One region of the Bradyrhizobium sp. USDA 4538 genome, then DNA from elsewhere that is predicted to be linked to it. Evidence: predicted binding sites of a transcription regulator. Region 1 holds the regulator's gene; each other region holds the start of a gene.

Region 1 (4,410 bases):
GACGCCGAGGCCTACGATCATGTGGTAAAAGCCATCGGCGTGCCGGCGTCGCGGATCCTGTTCTTCGACGACCTGGCCGCCAATATCGAAGGTGCGCGGGCGCGCGGCCTTCATGCTATCCACGTGACGTCGACGGATGACGTGGCAAGGGCTTTGACCGCACTTGGAATTTGAACATTAAGAATTGAGGAGCTCTGAGCGTGGCCCTGATGCCGGTTGCCGATGCCCTGTCCGCCGTCCTCGCCGGCGCCGAACCGCTGCCGGAGGAGATGGTCGCGCTCGATGCCGCCTACCACCGCACGCTTGCGCACGACCTCGCGGCGCTCCGCACCCAGCCGCCGCAGCCGATGTCGGCGATGGACGGCTATGCGGTGCGCGCCGCCGATGCGGCTGATCTAAAGGCCCGGCTCAAGGTGATCGGCGAAGTCGCCGCCGGCCGGCCGTTCGAGCGGACGGTCGGCGCCGGCGAGGCGGTGCGGATCTTCACCGGCGGCGTGATCCCCAATGGCGCCGACGCGGTGATCATCCAGGAGGACACCGCCGTCGACGGCGACCACATCACGATCACGGAGGCCGCCAGCGTCGGGCGGCACATCCGCCCGGCTGGGGTCGACTTCCGTGAGGGCGAGGTGCTGCTCGCCGGCGGCAGCCGCCTGTCCGACCGCGCGCTGTCGCTGGCGGCCGCCATGAACTATCCGGAACTTGCGGTGCGCCGCCGCCCGAAGGTCGCGGTGCTGGCGACCGGCGACGAGCTGGTGATGCCGGGCTCGCAGCCCGGTCCCGGCCAGATCGTCTATTCCAACGGCTACGCGCTGCGAGCGCTGGCGCGCGCCGAAGGCGCCGAGACCGTCGACCTCGGCGTTGCCGCCGACACGGTAGAGGCGACCACGGCGGGCATCCGCCGGGCACGCGAGGCCGGCGCCGATGTCCTCATCACGACAGGCGGCGCCTCGGTCGGCGACCACGATCTCGTCAAGCGGTCGCTGGAAGCCGAGGGCGTCGAGATGGCGTTCTGGCGGATTGCGATGCGGCCCGGCAAGCCGATGATGCATGGCCGGCTCGGCGCGATGCGGGTGATCGGTCTGCCCGGCAATCCGGTGTCGTCCTATGTCTGCGCCTTCCTGTTCCTGGTGCCGTTGATTCGGGCGCTGAGCGGCCGGAAAGTGATTCATCATCGCCGCGCGAGCGCCCTGCTCGGCCGCGACCTCGCAGCCAACGACCAGCGCGAGGACTATCTGCGTGCGCGTCTCGAAGCGCGCGAGGACGGCACGCTGATCGCAACGCCGGTGACGCAGCAGGACTCGTCGCTGCTCGGGAATCTCGCTGCGGCACGGGCACTTCTCGTGCGCCCGCCGTTCGCGGCGGCGGCCGTCGAAGGCAGCGAATGCGAGATCCTGACACTGCCCGAATAGGGTTTTCGCGCCCCGCCGATTGTGCGTTGCCCGACACGTTCACCGGAAATTAAGTGGTTGCGGAACACATATCGAACATATAGTGTCCGTTCATGATTTGTTTCGAGTACTGGTGTCTACAATCGGGAAGCCGCGTGGAAGCAGGTGCATCGAGCACATGCTCCTGAGGTCAGGCCCGGCCTGCAGGCCCCACCAGAAGAGTCTCGGAATCGAACGACGCTATCAACCGGGGGAATACTCGAGATGCTCACGCGCAAACAGTACGAACTACTGCGTTTCATCAATGAACGTCTGAAAGAGGCCGGCGTACCGCCCTCCTTCGACGAGATGAAGGATGCGCTCGACCTGCGCTCGAAGTCCGGTATCCACCGCCTGATCACTGCGCTGGAGGAGCGCGGCTTCATCCGCCGCCTGCCGAACCGCGCCCGCGCCATCGAGGTCATCAAGCTGCCCGAACTCTCGGCCGGCGGCGGCAACGGCCGCCGCGGCTTCACGCCCAGCGTCATCGAAGGCACCCTCGGCCGGCGCGCCAGCACGCCGCCGATTGCCGAGGACGACGGCAACCGTCCGGTCGCGGTCCCCGTGATGGGCCGGATCGCCGCCGGTACGCCGATCGAGGCGCTGCAGACCCGCAGCCACACCATCAGCGTGCCGCCCGACATGCTCGGTGCCGGCGAGCACTATGCGCTCGAGGTGCGCGGCGACTCGATGGTCGATGCCGGCATCCTCGACGGCGACATGGCGCTGATCCAGCGCAACGACGTCGCCAATACCGGCGACATCGTGGTGGCGCTGATCGACGAGGAGGAAGCCACCCTGAAGCGCTTCCGCCGCCGCGGCGCATCGATCGCGCTCGAGCCGGCCAACACCGCCTATGAAGTGCGCATCCTGCCGCCGAACCGGGTCCGCATCCAGGGCAAGCTGATCGGCCTTTATCGCAAATACTGAATTGCAAATACTTGCGGCGGCCGGGAACGAGCAACACGTCGGATCGTTCCTTGCATGATAGTGTAGCGTACGGCCTGCCCGATGCGCTCCGATACCTCTCGCGCAGCGTCGCGTGTTTGTGATCGGAGCGATCTCGGACCAGTCGTACAATCGCCCAGAAACGAGCAGACGCTCGTTCGCTATCGTCCACTCTGGTAGAGGCCCTAATGCCTCAAGGAGAGGCACGGGTCGCTACCTCGAAATGAGGAGCCATCCGATGTGTGACTATAGTCTGCACGCCGTGGCATCGCGCCCCGCCATTGTCGGAGAGACGCTGATCACGACGACGTTCCGCGGCACGTCGACCCGCGGCTTTGCTTCGGAGAATGACCCCACTGTCGCGGTCTGCATGCTGCCGGGCACCGAGCTCGCTTTCGCCGAGAACGTTCGCTACGACAGCCGCTGGATCTGGACCAAGACGCTGAACTATCGCGTCGGCGTGTTCAACGAAGTCGAGCCCGACGTGCCTGATCGGCATCATGACGCGGTCGAATTCCCCGACGGCAGCCATGTGCTGGTGACCCAGCTGGTCGAGGGACAGCGCGTTAGCGTGCTGCAATTGCCGGCGCTGCATCCGCCGGTCGAGCAGAAGCCGAAGGTTGTGGAGCGGCGGCCCTCCGCATTCGCAACGCTGTTTTTGGGTTGAGCGCATCGTCGCCGCGGAATGAGCTGTTCGGCGGCGGATGACCTAAGCAATTTCGGGCGACCCCGGACTCCCGCTTCCGGGGCGCAGAAGGAGATTTGCGTCGGCCGGCGCCTTGGCGCATCATCGGGCACGGAGGACGTGCGCGGTGGTCGATAAGGTCACATGGCAAAAGGCTGGACGCGTCACGGAACCGGGCCGCTACATGTTCCGGTTCGGTTGGCTGACGGTAACGGCCGACGACCTGAAAGTCTGGGAGCAATTTCCCGAGGCTTCCTTCACCCTCGTCAAGAAGCCCGACGCCGGCCCCGACTCCGACGAATACCATCTCGGCCTGTTCGAGCTGCCGAGCGGCCCCTCGCCGGACCACGGCTAATCATCGCCCTGCAGATCGGTCTCGGCCGGCGTCGCATCCACCGCAGGCCGCGGCGCGGCGGCGGGCGCGCGCAGCGTCGTTTCGCTCTCGCCGTCGCCGGGAACTGCCGGCGACCACGGCCGGTCGATCCCGCCGGGCTTGACCGCATCGACGGCGTAGCCGTCCCTGATCCTTCGCAGCACCAGCGCGCCGTGGCGGCGCAGCCGCTCGGCATCGATCACCGATGCCGCGCAGCCCTGCGGCGCCGGCCGCGCCGTCACGATCAGGGCTGCGCGCTCGCAGTCGTCCGCCAGCGCCTCCGGCCGGGTCGCCAGCGCGACGAAGACGCCGCCGGGTCCCTGGGTCACGCAGCCGCCGGCATCGCACGAGACGCCCTCGCCGAGCGACGCATCGGTGGCGGTGCGCGCGTCGGCGTCCGCCGCCAGCCACTCCTTGACCAAAAATGCATCCTTGGCGCTGTGCATCAGATGCAGCCACCCGTCACCGCCACGCACCGCGACGTTGCGGCCGTCGCCCGAGATCAGCACGTCCGGCTGCGGCACCCTGAGCGCCCAGACCGAGGCCACCAGCAGCAGCACCGCGCCTGACCAGCGCAGCGGCGTGCGCAGCAGCCCGAGCAGGATGATGCCGGCGCTCGCTGCGATCAGCGGCCCGATGCCGAACGCCGCCATGCGGCCGACCGCGCCCGGGAGTGCGGCGACCCATTGCGTCACCAGGATCATCCAGTCGATGCCAAGACCCATGATCGCCCAGAACAGTCCGTCGAAGCCGACCGGCATGGCGACGAGCCCGAGCAGGCCGGCCGGCATCACGACCGCCGAGACGACAGGCATCGCCGCAAGGTTCGCAAGCAGCCCGTAGGGCGTCACGCGGTGGAAATGGAATGCGGCATAGGGCGTCGTCGCCAGCCCCGCCACCAGCGAGGCCAGCATCAGGCATCGTGAGCTCGCGCCCGCCCCACAGCGCGACGCGCGCGGTCGCCGAATGGTCGG
Region 2 (4,410 bases), 990 kb from region 1:
CTTTCTAACGTCAGCGATCCGCGCTTGTACATCCATCGAGCCACATGGAACCAGTCCCATAGCGGGCTCTCACTTGTGATGCGCGAAACAGGGGCAGGGAAGTCCTGACCGCGCTCGCCCTTCGCAAATAGAGAGATGGCGGCCCGCGACATGTTGGTCCTGTCGGCGATGTCTGACAGGCTCACAAGATAGTCCGGCTCAATGTGCTCAACGACCGCGCCAGTCTTTTGTACGTCCACAATGGCTGAGACAAGGGCGTGGATAAAATTCCGAGCCTCGCGCTCGAACTCAACAAGAATGCGGCCCTTCACAAATGCAATAGTGGCGTCGTCGCATCCAGCTTCGAAAAACTTATCCTCGAAATCAGGAGAGTTTGGATCGAGACCCGAAGCGATGATGGTGAACTCATACTTTTTCATCTTCATCTCCCGCACGTACAACGATCAACTGATCTCTTCAAAGACCTTGCATGCCCCTCTGCATTTTTTGGAGTTGACCAAATACTGACTTGGCATCCTTCGCGTGTATGATGGGCGCAATACATTCGGCCCCACGCGTGCCCATTAGAGATTGTAACCGTCCAACCTGCTGCTTCTGCATATTGAACGGCCCCCTCGATTTCCTTGTTTGGATGCCTTGGCCTACCGGCCATCGACACACCCAGAACTTAGGCATGTGTAAACAGTTGTCAACACCTAAATGTTCCTGAAAAATTACGGTTTCTTCAATAGTTAATGAGTTGTGTTCAATTCGTCACACAACTCCAATCTAGCTTTGGCCTTTGCCCCCATCAATTACCCGGAAGTTCCGCTGTACGCGAACCGGCCGGTTGGGCTCCAACGGCAGCACGGCGTCCAGCAAATCACCAATCGTCCAGACCCGCTCAGCAATGCCCAGCGCGACCGCCGGCGTGGTCCGCAGTGCCTCATGTACGCGGCACAGATTGTAGTGGGCCACGTACAGGCTCACCGTTGCGGCATGGTGAACCATGTCTATTATCCACTTGCTCAGAGCAGCGGGAAAATCTTCGAACTTCTCAAGGCGCATAAGACGCGCGGAGGAGATCGAGCGAAGAAGCTATTTCAGTTTTTGAATATCATCGGAGCGCGCGCGCTGGGCAGGCACCTAGGGCGAGTGCTGGAAATGGCAGAGTCCTCCGAGGATAAACAGGAATACGAAAACAAAATCGCCAAACGATTTGGTTTCGAACATCAGCTTGAGTTGCCAATCCCGTTGCCGCCTGATGCACCGAAAGAGGCCGCCAACTGAGGCGGCCTCCGTTTTTCACATCAATAGGACGATAGCCACTATTGCGATGGGGCTCAGCCCGAGCGCCACAATGAGCGCATTGAAAGGTAGGTCACTGCCCATGACACAACCCCTGCGGTTGGGGTTGAAATCCTATTCCTGAATGCCGGATAGCCGCTAGTGCAATTTGTGCCACGGCAACGCGCCATGGGGTGGTAAAATGCCTGGTTCTCGGAGCATACTAGCCTTTATGAGACAGTGGCTAAAAACGGCGCTGATGGTTCTCGGCTTATGCGCAGGCTGGATGGTCGTCGGTTTACTGACCGTCGATGACGACGACGAATTCCGCCAAGTCATTGCGATTTACAAACCGCGCTAACAGACGCCGGCTGTTCCGCTCGTTGAGCTAAATCAAGAACAGATAGCGTCCCACGGAAATTGATGGAGCCAGAACATCCAATGGCGCTCTCGGTAGTCCTACTGAGAACAACCGCCAAGCTACGGTTTCCGTTCGCTTAATCCGAACTAGGACACTCTGAAATTCAATTTAGGACACGGGGGCTTAAATACGGACAGCACCGGTCTGGCTCGAAGAACATATTGCGAACATAGAACAAACGTGGTACGTAGGTTCCCATCAACAATGCATTCCGCCTGATCTCATCGCCCGTTTGTCCCGCTAGCGAATCCCCGCAATAAGGAGCACATCCCAAATGTCCGCCACTGCACTGCGTATCGTCGAAGGATCCTCCATGGACAAGTCCAAGGCCCTCTCAGCCGCGCTCTCCCAGATCGAGCGCCAGTTCGGCAAGGGCTCGGTGATGAAGCTCGGCAAGAACGACCGTTCGATGGATGTCGAGACGGTGTCGTCGGGATCACTCGGGCTCGATATCGCGCTCGGCGTCGGCGGTCTGCCGAAGGGACGCGTCGTTGAGATCTACGGGCCGGAATCCTCGGGCAAGACCACGCTGGCGCTGCACACCGTGGCGGAAGGGCAGAAGAAGGGCGGCATCTGCGCCTTCATCGACGCCGAACACGCGCTCGACCCGGTCTATGCACGCAAGCTCGGCGTCAACATCGATGAGCTCTTGATCTCGCAGCCGGACACCGGCGAACAGGCGCTGGAAATCTGCGACACGTTGGTGCGTTCCGGCGCAGTCGACGTGCTGGTGGTCGATTCGGTTGCGGCGCTGGTGCCGAAGGCCGAGCTCGAGGGCGAGATGGGCGATGCGCTGCCGGGCCTGCAGGCCCGCCTGATGAGCCAGGCGCTGCGCAAGCTGACCGCCTCGATCAACAAGTCCCATACCATGGTGATCTTCATCAACCAGATCCGCATGAAGATCGGCGTGATGTACGGCTCGCCGGAGACCACCACCGGCGGCAACGCGCTGAAGTTTTATGCCTCGGTTCGTCTCGACATCCGCCGCATCGGCGCGATCAAGGAGCGCGACGAAGTCGTCGGCAACACCACCCGCGTCAAGGTGGTGAAGAACAAGCTGGCGCCGCCCTTCAAGCAGGTCGAGTTCGACATCATGTATGGCGAGGGCGTTTCCAAGATGGGCGAGATCCTCGACCTCGGCGTCAAGGCCGGCATCGTCGAGAAGTCCGGCGCCTGGTTCTCCTATGACAGCCAGCGGCTCGGCCAGGGTCGCGAGAATTCCAAGGCGTTCCTGAAGTCGAATCCCGACATCACCGCCAAGATCGAAGCCGCGATCCGGCAGAACTCCGGCCTGATCTCCGAGCAGATCCTCGCCGGCACGCCCGAGCGCGACGCCGAGGGCGAGGAGCCGACGGAAGAGTAAGCCTCCAGCATGATCCGGAAAAGTGCGAAGCGGTTTTCCCTCGCGACAAACGCGAAGCGTTTGCGCGGAGATCATGCTCAAGCGATCACATGACTTCCCTGCAAGCGGGCGCTGAGGACGTTGAGTTGCCGACGTCCTCGGCGCCCGTTTGGTTTTGTGTGTCTTTTGTAAAGCAGTTGATCCTCAGCTTGCGGTGCTGATGCCATCCCGCGTAGCCGGAGAGCATCGTGACAAGTCTGATCCTGGCGACAAGTGAACTCGCGAGCTATCGCCTGAGGCAGGCGGGAAGGGCGGACATCGTCGTCGGGTTGAGGCCGCGCTTCGTTTGGGGGAAAATGCCCTCGTCGGATGACCTCACGACCCTGCTGGAACCGCGTTCCGCAAAGCACGTCGATTTCGACACGCACTGGCTCGACTTCGCCAGTTCAAGATGGACCGGCTCGATCGGTCGGGACATTGGGCTTGTCGAGTTGTGCGAGCGTTGCGATAGCGTCGAGCTATGGGCTGATCCCCAGCCGAATGACCAGTTGGTGCTGGCCTGGTTGCTCGACGTGCTCCGCCCGCACCGCCACATCGTAGCGAAGCTCAAGCTGGTCCAGACCGATGTCGAGATCGGCAGGTACCGAGGCGAGAGCTTGGCGAAATGGCGATTGCCTGCACTTGCGGTGACCGATGATCGGCTGGAATTGGCCGGTCGCGCCTGGACTGCCTATCGCGCTCCGACGCCCGAGCCCTGTTTCGACCTTCTCATGCAGGATCTGTCGGCCATCCCGCAGCTCCGCGCGGCACTGATTGCGTTGCTCGAGGAGCTACCCGGGCAAGACACCGGCCTCGGCGCGTCCGAACTGCGGATGCTGGATCTCGTCGCCGACGGCGAGACAAGCCCACAGGTCCTTTCAAGCGAGCTGAACAGGGAACGCGGCGTGTTCGATTTTCAGGAAGCGGAGCTGATCCTGGACCGGCTCGCCTATTGTCCATCACCGGTCCTGACCGGATTCCCCGCGGAGATCGAAGCGCCCGACGATCTGAAGGCCCGAAACAACCGACTCCTGCACAGTCGGCTGTCGCTCACCGATTTCGGCCAGGAAGTGTCGGATCGCGAGCTCGACTTCAGCCAATACAACACGATCCATCGCTGGTGGGGCGGCACCGAACTGACCAATGAGCGTCTGTGGCGCTGGGACGCCGAGAGCCGAGCCTTGGTTGCCCCGTAAGCCTGATCCGCACAACGTGTGTACGCAATCAGCCTATGCCTATGCCAGCGTCTTCTCCCGGCTTGCGATCAGTGCCCGCAAATCCTCGGCCACCGCGACCGACTGATGGGTCTTCTGATCGGTCGCGACCCAGATGATCTCGCCGG
Region 3 (4,410 bases), 3.4 Mb from region 1:
AGAGATAGTGCCGCCTGGTCGCCGAGAACCGCGCCTCGAAATCGTCGGGCACGATGTCAGCTGCGAGCACGCCGATCGGATTGGGCCGCAGATGCGCGTTCAGCCCGTCGCGGAAGCGGCCGGGCGGAAAATGCTTGGCGATGTCGCAATGCGCGACCTGGCCGCGCGCATGCACGCCGGCATCGGTACGCCCGGCGCCATGGACGCGCACGTCCTCGCCGCAGATCGCCTTGACCGCCGTCTCCAGCGCGCCCTGCACGGTCGGCGCGGTGTCCTGGATCTGCCAGCCGGAGAACGGCGTGCCGTCATACTCGATGGTGAGCTTGTAGCGCGGCATCAGCTGAGCCGCGCAGGCGGCTTCAGCGGCGTGCCGCGCAAGAAGTCCGCCGCCTTCATCGGCGCCTTGCCGGCGCGCTGCAGTTCGAGGATCCGGATCGCGCCGTCGCCGCAGGCGATCGCGAAATTGTCGTCGAGCACAGCGCCCGGTGCGCCCGAGCCTTTCGCCTGCTCGCAGCGCAGGATTTTCAGCCGCACCGGCTCGCCTTCGCCGGCAAGCTCGCACCAGGCGCCGGGAAACGGCGAGAGCCCGTGAATGTGCCGCAGCACCATATGCGCCGGCTGTGTCCAGTCGATCCGCGCCTCGGCCTTCTCGATCTTGGCCGCATAGGTGACGCCGTCCGCGCTCTGCTTCGTCAGTTGCAAGCCGCCGCGCCCGAGCGCCGCCATCGCGCGCACCATCAGGTCGGCACCGAGCGGCGCCAGCGCGTCGTGCAGATCGGATGCCGTCATGCTGTCCGTGATCGGCAACCGCTCGGCCATCGCGACGTCGCCGGTGTCGAGGCCGACATCCATCTTCATCACCATCACGCCGCTCTCGGCATCGCCCGCCATGATGGCGCGGTTGATCGGTGCGGCGCCGCGCCAGCGCGGCAAGAGCGACGCATGCAGGTTGAAGCAGCCGAGCTTCGGCGCGTCGAGAATGGCCTGCGGCAGGATCATGCCATAGGCGACGACGACGGCGGCGTCTGCGTCATGCGCGCGAAACTCCTCGAGTGCTTCCGGCGTTTTGAGGGTCTTCGGCGTCAGCACGGGAATGCCGAGGCGGCGCGCCTCCTGCTCGACCGGCGTCGGCTCCAGCTGCAGGCCGCGTCGCCCGCCCGGCTTCGGCGCGCGGGTGTAGACCGCCACGACCTCATGGCCATGGGCCACGAGCTCCAGCAGCGTCGGCACCGCGAAATCGGGCGTGCCCATGAAGATCAGGCGGAGAGGCATTAGACAGGCTCGGTAGCAGTTGGAGTGCTTAAGCGCGAAGCGCGTCTTCGCACAAGAAGCCCCGGGCATCCACGTTTTCGGCGACAGCGAAGCAAGACGTGGATGGCCGGGTCAAGCCCGGCCATGACGCGTCCGGGAAAGCGACCGCGCCTACTCCGCCGCGCGCTTGGCGGCCTTCTCGAATTTCTTGAACACGCGGTCGCGCTTCAGTTTCGACAGATAATCCACGAACAGCACGCCGTTGAGATGATCGATTTCGTGCTGGATGCAGGTGGCGTAGAGCCCTTCCGCATCCTCCTCATGCACCGTGCCGTCGAGATCGGTGAATCGCACGCGCACCCGCGCCGGCCGCTCGACCTCCTCGTAATATTCGGGGATCGACAGGCAGCCCTCTTCGTACACCGACAGTTCTTCCGAACGCGCAATGATCTCCGGATTGATGAAGACGCGCGGCTTCGCCGTGGTCTCGCCGTTCTCGTCGCGCTTGGCGAGGTCCATGGTGATCAGCCGCAGCGGCTGCGCGACCTGGATCGCCGCGAGCCCAATGCCGGGCGCGTCATACATGGTCTCGAGCATGTCGTCGGCCAGCTTGCGGATCTCCGGCGTCACCTTCTCGATCGGTTTCGACACCAGCCGCAACTGCTTGTCCGGCAGGATGATGATTTCTCTTAATGCCATGGCGGCGATTTAAGCTGCTGACTTCATGGGGTCAATGCGCTCAGGAACCCGTTAGGACAACGTTAACCACGTTTCTTCACCCCGCATTAACCGTGAAAATCAGGAATGCATTTACCATAAGCGTTCCCTCTTCGTTCGCACCTGGCCGCGAATCGGCTACAACTGCCGGCATGAACGAGATTCTCCTCACGATTGGCGACCTTCCCGTCCGTGTCTCCGACGCATTGATCGGCCTTGGGGCGCTGGCGCTGATCCTGCTGTTCGCCATTGCGGTGGTGATCGCACGCGCCAGCCGGCGCGGCGCGGAACTCGCAATGGCCCAGGCCATCCGCGCCGAAGAGCTGGAGGAGCGCCTCGCCGACATGCTGCGGGCCCAGAGCGAATCCTCCGGGCGGGTCGATGCCAAGGTTGATACTATGGCGCAGGCGCTGGCCGGCCGCCAGGCCGAGATGGCCCGGGCCGTCAACGAGCGGCTCGATTCGGTGACCCACCGGGTCGGCCAGTCGATGGAGCAATCGACCCGCAACACGATGGATTCGCTGCGCGTGCTGCATGAGCGGCTCGGCATCATCGACCACGCGCACAAGAACCTCAACGAACTCACCACCCAGGTGACGACGCTGCGCGACGTGCTCGCCAACAAGCAATCGCGCGGCGCCTTCGGCCAGGCGCGGATGGAGGCGATCGTCCAGGACGGCATGCCGAAGGGCTCGTTCGAGTTCCAGTACACGCTGACGTCGGGCAAGCGGCCGGACTGCGTGGTGTTTCTGCCCGACCAGCGCCCGCTCTGCATCGACGCGAAATTCCCGCTCGAGGCCATGACCGCGCTGCACGATGCGCGCAGCGACGAGGAGCGAAAATTCGCCAGCCAGCGGCTGCGCGCCGACGTGCTGAAGCATGTCAGCGACATCGCGGAGAAGTACCTGATCCCGGGCGAGACCCAGGACACCGCGCTGATGTTCGTGCCGTCGGAATCGGTCTATGCCGAGATCCATGACGGCTTCGACGACGTGATCCAGAAGGCCTATCGCGCCCGCGTCGTGCTGGTGTCGCCGTCGCTCTTGATGCTGGCGATCCAGGTGATGCAGCAGATCCTGAAGGACGCCCGCATTCGCGATGCCGCCGACCAGATCCGCAACGAGGTGATGCATCTCGGCGACGACCTCGGCCGCCTGCGCGATCGCGTGCTCAAGCTGCAGACCCATTTCGGCCAGGTAAACGAGGACGTCAGGCAGATCCTGATCTCCGCCGACAAGATCGAGAAGCGCGCCGGCCGCATCGAGGAACTCGACTTCAGCAAGTCCGAGACCCCGATCGAGGTCCCCCGTTTCGTCAAGCCCAGCACGTCCGACCTGTTCCCCGCCCCGCGCAAGCTGCAGGCGGGGGAGTAGCCTCGAAGTCACCTCGCCCCGCTTGCGGGGAGAGGTCGAAATTCGCGCTTCGCGCGAATTTCGGGTGAGGGGGAGCTTCCGCACATTGCACCCGTCATAATTCGCTGAGAAAGCCCCTCACCCCAACCCTCTCCCCGCGATAGAGCGGGGAGAGGGAGCCAAGGCAGCCGCGGTCGAATCTGCTAACAGAGGGGCATGACCGCGCCCGAAGTGACCGCGACCCAATCGGAAAAGAATCCCCCCGCCGCCACCTCCTGGCGCGACAGTTTTGCGGTGTACCTGCAGCCGCGGGTGCTGATCGTGCTGCTGCTGGGCTTCTCCTCGGGGCTGCCGCTGGCGCTGTCGGGCTCGACGCTGCAGGTCTGGATGAAGGAGGCCGGGGTCGATCTCGGCACCATCGGGCTGCTGGCGCTGATCGGCACGCCCTACACGCTGAAGTTCCTCTGGGCGCCGCTGGTCGACGCGCTGCATGTGCCGCTGTTCACGCAGATGTTCGGCCGCCGCCGCGGCTGGCTGCTGTTCTCGCAGCTGTTGCTGATCGCGGCGATCCTGGTGCTGGCGATGGCCGATCCGGCGCGCTCGCCATGGTTCGCGGCCTTCGCCGCGCTGCTGGTCGCAACCGCCTCGTCGACGCAGGACATCGTGGTCGATGCCTTCCGCGTCGAAAGCCTGCCCGAAAGCGAGCAGGCCGCCGGCATGGCGTCCTATGTCGCGGCCTACCGCGTCGGCATGCTGGTCTCGACCGCCGGCGCGCTGTTCATCGTCAGCGGCTTCGAGTCCGCTGGCCTCGCGCGCCCCTCGGCCTGGATGTGGGGCTATGTGGTGATGGCCGCGCTGGTCGTGATCGGCATCATCACCGCGCTGGCTGCGACCGAGCCGGCCCAATCGAAAGGCGCGGAGGCGGCCACGCATGCGCAGAACGCGGCCGAACGCGTGCTACACGCCGCGCTCGGCGCGTTCTCCGAGTTCCTCAGCCGTAAGGACGCCTTCGCGGCGCTCGCCTTTGTGGTGCTGTTCAAGTTCACCGACGCGTTTTCGGGCACCATGACCGCGCCGTTCGTGATCGACA
Region 4 (4,410 bases), 4.0 Mb from region 1:
GGCAGGCGATCGCGAACAGGAAGCTGACCCCGATCGCGAATGCATTGGGATCGTAGCCGCTCTGTTGCGAGAGCGCGCCCGAAATGAACCCGAAGGCGCTGCCGAACGCGACAGAGAAGATCGTGAACGAGCGCACGATCGTCGCGAGCCAGGAATGGCGCCGGAGGAAGCGGCGAAGGCGCAACTTGATCCGGAAGAAACGCCCCATCAATGATGACCCTAAGACAGCTTGATCTGGCGCTGACGATGCGTCGGCCAGCTTGCAAAGTGCTTGAAATTGGTGGCCATTTCGCGCTGCCCTCAGAACAAGGTTAGCGGGAGGTTAATTCCGCCATGACCCGGTTCGGGACGCGCTTGTCAGGTTCGGGCGTTGCGGCTTCAAGGCGGCGGTGTCCACCGCGGGCGCTGACGATCAGGGCCGCGGCATCCCGCGCTGAGAACGTCTTCGACTGCACGAAGACACGATAGTCGGACGGGCCAGCATCACGCGTCAGATAGATGACGGGGCCGGTTGCCGAGGCATCGCCGGAAATCCCGATCAGCTGCGCCGTCGCGCTGCTCTCGCAGGCGCCGGCCTCGGCGTCGTCGATGTCGTCGATCACGGTGAAGTCGGCGGCGTCGGCGCTGTCGGCGATCTGGACCCGGACGGTGGCCTGGCTGGGGTCGTCAGTGAAGTTGACGTGAAGCTGCGCCAGCCAGGGGATCGATGCGATCTGCATCGTGGCGCCGCCCACCTCGATGCAGGGCCGCGGGCCCGGCAGGAATTCGGCGCGGGCAAGGACCGCGGCCACGGCAAGGGGGACCACCGAGGTCAGAATCTTCAAACGCAACATGACACAACTCGCTCGACCCAAGCTTGCCGCCGATCGCGGTGCTTATGGTTTGCGGAGCGTAAATGAGAGTGGTTACTGTCACGTTGACGCGGCGGGCACCGGGCGGAAAGCGGCGGAGATCACGCGGCGCGACGCAAATCGTCGGCCAATGCACGATAGGACAGCGCTTCGGCGAGATGCAGCCGGCCGATCGTCTCGGCGCCGTCGAGATCGGCAAGCGTGCGCGCCACCCGCAGCACGCGGTGATAGCCGCGCGCGGTGAGGTGCATGTTGTCGGCCGCCTCGCGCAGCAGCTTCTGCCCATGCGCGTCGGGCTGCGCGATGGTCTCGAGCAGCGAGCTCGGCGCTTCCGCATTGGTGCGGACGTGCGGCATGCCGGCCGCCGCGTAGCGCGCGAGCTGGATGTCGCGCGCGGCCGCGACGCGGGCGGCAACCTCGGCCGAGCCCTCCGCCGGCGGCGGCAGGATCAGATCCGCCGCGGTGACGGCGGGCACCTCGATCCGCAGGTCGATGCGATCCATCAGCGGACCGGAGATCCGCATCTGGTAGTCGGCGGTGCAGCGGTCGAGCCGGCCGCGCTTGCAGGAATAGCCGGGCTCATAGGCGTGGCCGCAACGGCACGGGTTCATGGCCGCGACCAGCATGAAGCGCGCCGGATAGGTGACGCGGTGGTTGGCCCGGCTCACCGAAACCTCGCCGTTCTCCAGCGGCTGGCGCAGCGAATCCAGCACGCGCGGATCGAACTCCGGCAATTCGTCGAGGAACAGCACGCCCTGATGCGCCAGCGAGATCTCGCCCGGCTTGGCGCGCATGCCGCCGCCGGTCAGCGCGGCCATGCTGGCGGAATGATGCGGGCTGCGGAACGGGCGTCGCGCGGTCAAGGCGCCGTCGCGGATCTCGCCGGCAACCGAGGCGATCATCGAGACTTCGAGCAGCTCGGACGGCGACAGCGGCGGCAGGATCGAGGGCAGTCGCGCCGCCAGCATCGATTTGCCGGCGCCGGGCGAGCCGATCATCAGCAGATGATGCCCGCCGGCGGCGGCGATCTCGAGCGCGCGTTTCGCGCTCTCCTGGCCCTTGATGTCGCGCAGGTCCAGAAGCGCTTCCTCGCGCTCATGCACCTTCGGCTGCGGGCGTGACAGCACCTGCGTGCCCTTGAAGTGGTTGGCGATCTGGATCAGCGAGTGTGCCGCGATGATCTGGATGTCCGGACTGGCCCAGGCGGCTTCCGAACCGCAGGCGGCCGGGCAGATCAATCCCTCGTCGCGCGAATTGGCGCCGATTGCCGCGGGCAGCACGCCCGCCACCGGCGCGAGCGAGCCGTCGAGCCCGAGCTCGCCGAGCACGGTGAAGCCGTTCAGCGCATCCGGCGGGATCGCGCCGATCGCCGCCATCAGGCCGAGCGCGATCGGCAGGTCGTAATGGCTGCCCTCCTTGGGCAGGTCGGCGGGTGCGAGGTTGACGGTGATGCGGCGGGCGGGAAGCGCGAGGCCGGAGGCGATCAGCGCCGAACGCACGCGTTCGCGGGCTTCCGACACCGCCTTGTCGGGCAGGCCGACGATCGCGAATGCAGGCAATCCCGGCGCAACCTGGACCTGCACGTCGACCGCGCGGGCCTCGATCCCCTCGAATGCGACGGTGGAAACGCGCTGAACCATGCTGCCCCTATCTTCCGCAATCGAAGGTAGCGGAACCGGGCGACAAGTGCAAGAACATTACAGGAACGTTCGCGACACCGAGGGCTGGTCGCCCGGTACCAATTCACCGCGCGGCGCATCCGCTTCCGGCCGGTGCGGAGGCGTCGGGCGTCGCGCGCGATGACGCGCGCCTCGCGCGATCGAACACAGCTCGCATCGTCGACAACTGCAGGAATCATTTTCAAGAATCATTCCAGCTCGATGAGCATCGCGCGCTTATTGTCGCAGCGCGTCGTCGATTTCCCCGCTGTTTCAGCGATCGCACACTGATCGCGCGCGCAGTCTCGATCTATTCCAACTGCCGAGGTCTGTACTCGCGAGCCCCGCGCTGTAGAGCCGGATCACAAATCCATCCAGGCTGACATCAGGGGCGCCTTCGCGTGATCGATCGACTTGCTTCGCATTCCACCCGTCAACATCCAGCGCTGCGAACGATCGGTCTGTGTACCGCCGCCGTCCTTGCCGCAGGAGTCACGACCGAACGCGCCGACGCGCAATCGGAACTGCCGCCGGTGAGCGTGGACGCGCCTCAGCAGCGCGCGATCACTGCGAATGCAAAACCGGTTCGTCGTCCGGTGGCCGCACGCGCAAGCCGCGCCAACCGCGTGGCTCGATCCCAGCAGGCGACGCCGCCAGCGGCGGCACGATCCGGTGCCGGCGCCGGCGAGCGAGCCGGCGGTCCAGTGGACGGGTTCGTTGCCACGCGTTCGGGCACGGCGACCAAGACCGACACGCCGCTGATCGAAATCCCGCAATCGATCTCGGTCGTCACGACGGACCAGATCAGGAACCAGGGTGCGGAATCGGTGGGCGCGGCATTGCGCTACACCGCAGGCGTCAGCGGCGACGTGAATGGCGGCTCGGACACCCGCTTCGGCGGCCTGCAGATCCGCGGCTTCGACATGACGATGCCGGGCCTCTATCTCGACGGCCTGCGGCTGCCGAGCAGCAACTATGTGCACTTCCTCGGGCTCGATCCGTACGGCGCCGAGCGCCTCGAGGTCCTGAAGGGGCCGTCCTCCGCGATGTTCGGCGGCAGCGGCACCGGCGGCATCCTCAACTATGTCAGCAAGCTGCCGACCGCGCGCGAGTTCGGCGAAGTGTCGCTGTCCGGCGGCAGCTTCAACCGCTATCAGGGCGAGTTCGATATCGGCGGCCGCGCCAACAAGGAAGGAACGGTGCTGTGGCGCCTGACCGGCGTCGCGCGCGATGGTGAGACCCAGGTCGACTACACCAAGGACAATCGCGTCTTCATCGCGCCCGCCGTCACCGTGAAGCCGAACGAGGACACCACGATCACTTTCCTCGCGAACTACCAGAAGGAACGCACCGGCTGGGGCCTGCAATTCCTGCCGCCGTCCGGCACCGTCTGGGCCAATAACGGCCACTACATTCCGAACACGCGCTTCGTCGGCGAGCCCGGCTTCAACCAGTTCGACACCGAGCAGTCCTCGGTCGGCTACATGCTGTCGCACGACTTCAACGAGGCGCTGACCTTCCGCCAGAACCTGCGCTATTCGTGGATGCACAACGAGCAGAAGAGCTTCTACGGCACCGGCTATGCGTCGGCCACCGACGAGGCTGCGGGCCTGCTGTCGCGCGGCGGCGCCGGCGGCAGCTCGACGATCGGTTCCTTCGCGGTCGACAACCAGCTGCAGGGCAAGTTCGTCACCGGCCTGCTGAGCCACACGACGCTGTTCGGCGTCGATTACCGCAACACCTCGTTCCGCGACATGGCCTCGAGCTACAGCACCGGCAAGCTCAACGTCTTCGCGCCGGTCTATACCAACAGCTGGACCAACAACGGACCGTATGACGACACCGGCATCAAGCAGTCGCAGGCCGGCCTCTATCTGCAGGACCAGATCCGGCTCGGCCGG

Evidence for each region. Region 1 encodes LexA, which represses DNA repair genes until DNA is damaged. Its sites were predicted from a motif close to TGTTCNNNNTGTGTTCNG; they were not measured.
Region 2: a site for LexA is predicted at 1,840-1,857, ahead of recA (recombinase RecA). Genes of this name have one in related genera too.
Region 3: a site for LexA is predicted at 2,072-2,089, ahead of J2R78_RS19575 (DNA recombination protein RmuC). Genes of this name have one in related genera too.
Region 4: a site for LexA is predicted at 2,542-2,559, ahead of J2R78_RS16855 (YifB family Mg chelatase-like AAA ATPase). Genes of this name have one in related genera too.

Annotation. Positions count from the first base shown of each region.
Region 1 is NZ_JALJZE010000001.1:7,715,911-7,720,320, reverse strand. It holds gene J2R78_RS35460 (HAD family phosphatase) at 1-174, shown strand, start outside; gene glp (gephyrin-like molybdotransferase Glp) at 201-1,412, shown strand; gene lexA (transcriptional repressor LexA) at 1,656-2,360, shown strand; gene J2R78_RS35445 (hypothetical protein) at 2,617-3,045, shown strand; gene J2R78_RS35440 (hypothetical protein) at 3,191-3,418, shown strand; partial or broken gene J2R78_RS35435 (ComEC/Rec2 family competence protein) at 3,415-4,410, opposite strand, start outside.
Region 2 is NZ_JALJZE010000001.1:6,721,720-6,726,129, forward strand. It holds gene J2R78_RS30560 (hypothetical protein) at 1-419, opposite strand, end outside; gene J2R78_RS30565 (hypothetical protein) at 769-990, opposite strand; gene J2R78_RS30570 (hypothetical protein) at 979-1,269, shown strand; gene recA (recombinase RecA) at 1,962-3,050, shown strand; gene J2R78_RS30580 (hypothetical protein) at 3,278-4,264, shown strand; gene J2R78_RS30585 (thioesterase family protein) at 4,304-4,410, opposite strand, start outside.
Region 3 is NZ_JALJZE010000001.1:4,353,737-4,358,146, reverse strand. It holds gene truA (tRNA pseudouridine(38-40) synthase TruA) at 1-337, opposite strand, end outside; gene fmt (methionyl-tRNA formyltransferase) at 337-1,272, opposite strand; gene def (peptide deformylase) at 1,423-1,950, opposite strand; gene J2R78_RS19575 (DNA recombination protein RmuC) at 2,121-3,341, shown strand; gene J2R78_RS19570 (MFS transporter) at 3,537-4,410, shown strand, end outside.
Region 4 is NZ_JALJZE010000001.1:3,745,000-3,749,409, forward strand. It holds gene J2R78_RS16845 (PAS domain-containing hybrid sensor histidine kinase/response regulator) at 1-208, opposite strand, end outside; gene J2R78_RS16850 (hypothetical protein) at 312-833, opposite strand; gene J2R78_RS16855 (YifB family Mg chelatase-like AAA ATPase) at 953-2,491, opposite strand; gene J2R78_RS16860 (TonB-dependent siderophore receptor) at 3,214-4,410, shown strand, end outside.